Regions from separate parts of the Paenibacillus hodogayensis genome, predicted to be linked through region 2. Evidence: riboswitches for the same ligand, from Rfam matches in the RefSeq annotation. Region 2 holds a riboswitch; the other holds the start of a gene.
What was found. Region 2 has a riboswitch for thiamine pyrophosphate ahead of ABD796_RS14330 (ThiF family adenylyltransferase). Riboswitches for the same ligand answer to the same signal wherever they lie in the genome.

Region 1: linked by a shared signal. The riboswitch ahead of ABD796_RS22190 (ECF transporter S component) and the one ahead of ABD796_RS14330 (ThiF family adenylyltransferase) in region 2 are both predicted to bind thiamine pyrophosphate.

The regions. Positions count from the first base shown of each region.
Region 1 is NZ_BAAAYO010000010.1:718,741-721,129, forward strand. Features, by position in the region: gene ABD796_RS22185 (ATP-binding cassette domain-containing protein) at 1-558, opposite strand, end outside; gene ABD796_RS22190 (ECF transporter S component) at 580-1,173, opposite strand; TPP riboswitch at 1,299-1,407, opposite strand; gene ABD796_RS22195 (hypothetical protein) at 1,596-1,835, shown strand; gene asd (archaetidylserine decarboxylase) at 2,276-2,389, shown strand, end outside.
Region 2 is NZ_BAAAYO010000006.1:703,470-705,858, reverse strand. Features, by position in the region: gene ABD796_RS14330 (ThiF family adenylyltransferase) at 39-1,067, opposite strand; TPP riboswitch at 1,176-1,286, opposite strand; gene ABD796_RS14325 (metal-sensitive transcriptional regulator) at 1,546-1,869, shown strand; gene ABD796_RS14320 (type I glyceraldehyde-3-phosphate dehydrogenase) at 2,073-2,389, shown strand, end outside.

The DNA of each region.
Region 1 (2,389 bases), on a different contig from region 2:
GACGACGGTCAGCCCTTCGTCCACGCTTCGGATCGTGTCCCACACCTGCTCCGCGCCTTCCGGATCGAGCAGCGCCGTCGGCTCGTCGAGGAACAGCACGTCCGGCTCCAGCGCCAGCGCCCCGGCAATCGCCAACCGCTGCTTCATGCCTTGCGACAATGCGGCGATCGGCGTATGCGGGTCGGCCAGCTTCAAGCCGACCCGGTCCAACAGCCGTTCTATCCGTTCCTTCATCTCGTCTCGGGGGACGAACCGGTTTTCCAGCACGAACGCCAGCTCCTCGTCCACGAACGGCATGCAAAACTGCGTATCCGGGTCCTGGAACACATACGCCCACCGCTCCGGCACGACGATCGAGTCTGCCGCCACAGGGACGTCAACCGCATGCGGAATCAGGCCGGTCAGCACCTGGAGCAGCGTAGACTTGCCGCAGCCGCTCGGACCGAGCAGCAGCAGTCGCTCTCCGCTGCGCACCGAGAACGTTAAATCGCGAAACGTCAGGGAGGAGGCGCCGGGAAATTTCAGCCTCAGCTTCTCGACTCCCGCCGCTATTGTCATGCCGCCTCACCCCGCCGCCGTTCAATCATGGAGCCCCTGCCGGTCCGCATCGGACACCGGGCGCACGATCCGGGTCACCCCGGTCGCCTCCAGCGCCTTGACCAGATAATAGGCGAAGCCGCCGGTAATAACGATGCAGCCGATAAACCGGAACACGAGGTACAACGTCAAGTTCCAGCCCTGCAATTCCAGCAAATAGCCTTTGTACGCATCCATCGCCAGTGCCCCGAGTCCCGCGCCGATCCCGGCCAGGCAAGCGGTGACAAGCGAATAGGAGCGGTATGCGAACAGAGCGAAGATCAACTCTGCTCCAATCCCCTGCATAATGCCGTACGTCAGCGATTCGACCCCGTACTGCGAGCCCGTGAGCAGCTCTCCCGACGCGGCGGCGACTTCCGCCAGCAGTGCCACACCGGGCTTGCGGATCAGCAGGAACGCGACCGTGGCGGCGATAAACCACATGCCGTACGTGAGCTGCTCGGCTTGCAGGCCGACAAGCTTGACGACATCGTATACCGGTCCCCAGATCCGGTAAATGAGTCCGAACACGATCGCGATGACGATCGTGACCAGAATGTCGGTCAGCTTCAAGCCTTTGGAACGCTTCCTTGCGATGGACAATAACCCCAGCTCCTTTTCGATAACGAGTGTTTTCGTCACTTCAGGCGGCCCGTTTCGCAGCAAAAAAAAGCCCGCCCCCGATAGAGGGCGGACGCGTATTCGACATCAAGCGCTTCGAACGTTACGGTGTCCCACTTCCCTACGCTGGCATCATCCAGATCAGGTTCGAAGGGTCTAGGATGCGCAAGCATCCAATCTCAGCCCGGCCGGGCTCCCCTAGTGACTTCTATATCGTAACACGATTCCAACGTTTGTCAACCGGCTTTCCGGCTTGTCATGAAACCTAACAAAGATATAATTCCAAATAGTGACAGACTGAATTTGGATATGTTATTATATGGATATTCATTCTTGCGCAGACTCGACTTTATCCGGCAAAAGGCAACGGAATCGAATATCGAAGGAGCCGCAAAACCATGGAAGAACTCGTTCGGTTGAAGCAGACCATGCTGGACGCCACGCACGAACTGATATCCGGATGCCGCTTCTGCGTGCATATCGCCTCCGACTCCGATGACCGAACACCCGTGCACTGCGTGAAATACTCCGGCTGCGCCATCCCGGTACAGCTCAATGTGGCGACATGCCTCTCCTGCCAAGAATACAAGAAGAACGGCAAGCGGGCGGAGAAGATCGGCATGGCGACAAGCAGCTAATTTTGCCCGTTTGAAAGCGTTCCCGATTCAGGCGCAGCCGCCGCGACGGAATAAAGATGGCCGGACAGACGCTTCCGCTCGCCGTACATCCTCTCCGCGATCGCAGCAATTGCACGGCCTTCTCCATGACGTCATCGATCGCCAGAATCCGCAGTCTTTCCCCGAAAATCGAATCCTTTGTAATCATCTTTGCGGGCCCGGCAATAGTCGGCTTCCAGCCAGCGGCTGACCTCTTCCTTAAAGCTCCGTAACCGCCAGCTCTACAGCCCCTTCGATCCAGGACGGCTGCCGCAGCAGCTCGTCTGTTTGCCGCTGCGGAACCGAGAAGGCTCCATTACGTCCTGGGGAGATCGGGAGATACGGGTGCGGGAATCGCTGTTGCGTTGCCGCCTGTTCTATGTCAAGATAAGATATATCTCTCGCAAGGGGCATGGACGAAGATGAAACCGTTATTTCGATTGTTGACCGAGCTTTCTTCGCGGAAATGGATCTCGCGCCTGACCGGCGCATTTGCCAGATCGGAAGCAAGCCGGCTGCTCATCCCGCAGTTCGCC
Region 2 (2,389 bases):
CACCTCCCTTTTAAAAGTAGAACTGCCGTAATAAGGTCTTACATCCCGATATAGCGGGCGTAAAGCGTCTTGGCCCGCACCGTGTCTTCCGTGCCTTGCACCAGCGCCCGGCCGTCGGGAAACAGCACGAGCCGTTCGCCTTCGGGAAGCTCGGCTTTGAGGAGGAACGGGTTTGTTTTGACCGTTGCTACACGCTCCAGCCGGCCTCGCCATTCGTTCAGGTCGAACGAGGCGCGGGCGCGGATTTGCACCGTTTCCCTGCCGCACAGCGAGGCTGCGGCCCCTTCCGTCCCGTTGCGCTCCAGTGCCGGATACCGGCTTCCGGAGCATACGGGGCAGTCGCTGCGCGCGGGAGGCAGCTTCATTTCGTAGTAATGGTTGTGCCAGACGTCTAGTGTAACCAGCCGGCTGCGGCGCGCGGCGCTATCGCCGACCAGATGCTTCAGCGCCTCGACCGCCTGGTACGAGGCTACGATGTCGACGATCGGCGCGATGACGCCGGCCGTATCGCACGTGTCGCCCGCGTCGTCGGACGGCTGGATCAGACAGCGCAGACACGGCGTCTCGCCAGGCACGAAGATCGCGCTCATGCCCCGCGAAGCGACGGAGCCGCCGTAAACGAACGGAATGCCTCGCTTGAAGCAGGCGTCGTTCAACAAATAGCGGGTCTGGAAGTTGTCCGTTCCGTCCAGCGCAAGATCCACGCCGGCAAGCAGACTTTCGATATTGTCCACGGTCGCGTCGGCGACGACGGCTTCCAGTTCGACGGACGAGTTGATGCGGGACAGCCGCTCCCGGGCGGCAATCGCTTTCGGCGTCATCCGGGCCGCGTCGTCCTCGTCGTACAGCATTTGCCGGTGCAAATTGCTCGCTTCGACATAGTCGCGGTCGATAAAACGCACCTTGCCGACGCCGGCCCTCACCATATGGTTGGCCAGCACGGTGCCGAGCGCGCCCATGCCGACGATCAGAACGGAGCTTTCGGACAGCTTGCGCTGACCTTCTGCGCCGATCGGTTTGAACAGCGTTTGCCGGGAATACCGGCTTGACGTTTCTTCCGCATGCATAACAGGGCATCGACCTCCTCAGGTGGCAAGCGGTGATGGGCAGACAACAAAAAAACCGCCACGGAAAGGGCGGTTTGGCGTTCGATGCTCGATCGAATAAGGTCAAGTATCGCGGCTGCACCACTTCCCTACGCTGGCATTGCTCCAGATCAGGTTCAAAGGGTCCGAAGGTCGCTTCCTTCATCTCAGCCCGCGGCAAGGGCCCCCCCAGTGATCGTATCGTAACGTTCATTCTTCACATTACAATGAACCCGTGCGAATGTCAACGCGGGAAGCTTCGCTTCAGGGCAATCGCATCACACATGGCTAGGCCGAGCGCGGAAGGAGCGGGGGAGCTTTTGCATCCACAAAAGCGAGGCGTTGATAGAGCCGGTACAAGATCGGCAGAGCGGGCGGAGACAAGGCGACTTGACGAACATACGGGGGGAGGGTAGCATAGGCAGTAAGGAGGTCGATTGCCATGAACGACGAACCGACGATGCTGGCCGCAGAAGAAGCCTGCTGTCATACCGGAGACGGCGACGAGCGGAAAAGCCACCATTCCGATAAGCTGAAAAAAAACTTGACTACCCGCTTGAACCGGATCGAAGGACAAATTCGCGGAATCAAAGGATTGATCGAAAAAGACACGTATTGCGACGACGTTTTGAACCAGATCGCGGCCATACAAGCGGCCTTGAACGGAGTGGGCAAGCTGCTGCTCGAAGGGCATCTGAAATCGTGCGTCGTCGAACGCATTCGCGAAGGGGATCAGGATATTATCGACGAACTGCTGGTCACCGTCAATAAATTGATGAAATAAGAAGCGACCCCGGCGAAGAATCGGGGAGCGAACCTGCCCGCTTTCTATGGAAGCGGGTTATTTGTCGTCATTATTCGAAAATATGACACATTAAATAAAATTAATACACTTATATTGAGCATAAAGGCTATTTAAAACGTAATATATTATGTTATAGTGTGTACTATAAAGTGACTTTTAAGGGATGAAAGGGAGGAGCCGCTATGTCATGGGGAACGGGTGTCAACGGTTTGGGGAGAATCGGGAGGCTGCTCGTCCGCCGCGCCTTTGGGGAAGGGAGACTCGATATCCGCGCGATTAACGCCAGCTATCCGGCCGATGCGATCGCCCATTTGCTCAAATACGACTCGGTGCATGGCCGCTGGGATGCGGATATTGCCGTCCGCGACGGGGATCTGATCATTAACGGCCGCACCGTCAAGGTAGTGTCGGAGCGCGATCCAGCCAGCATCGATTGGTCCGGTCTCGGCGTGAAGCTTGTTTTGGACGCCACGGGAACGTTTACGGACCGCGACGGTGC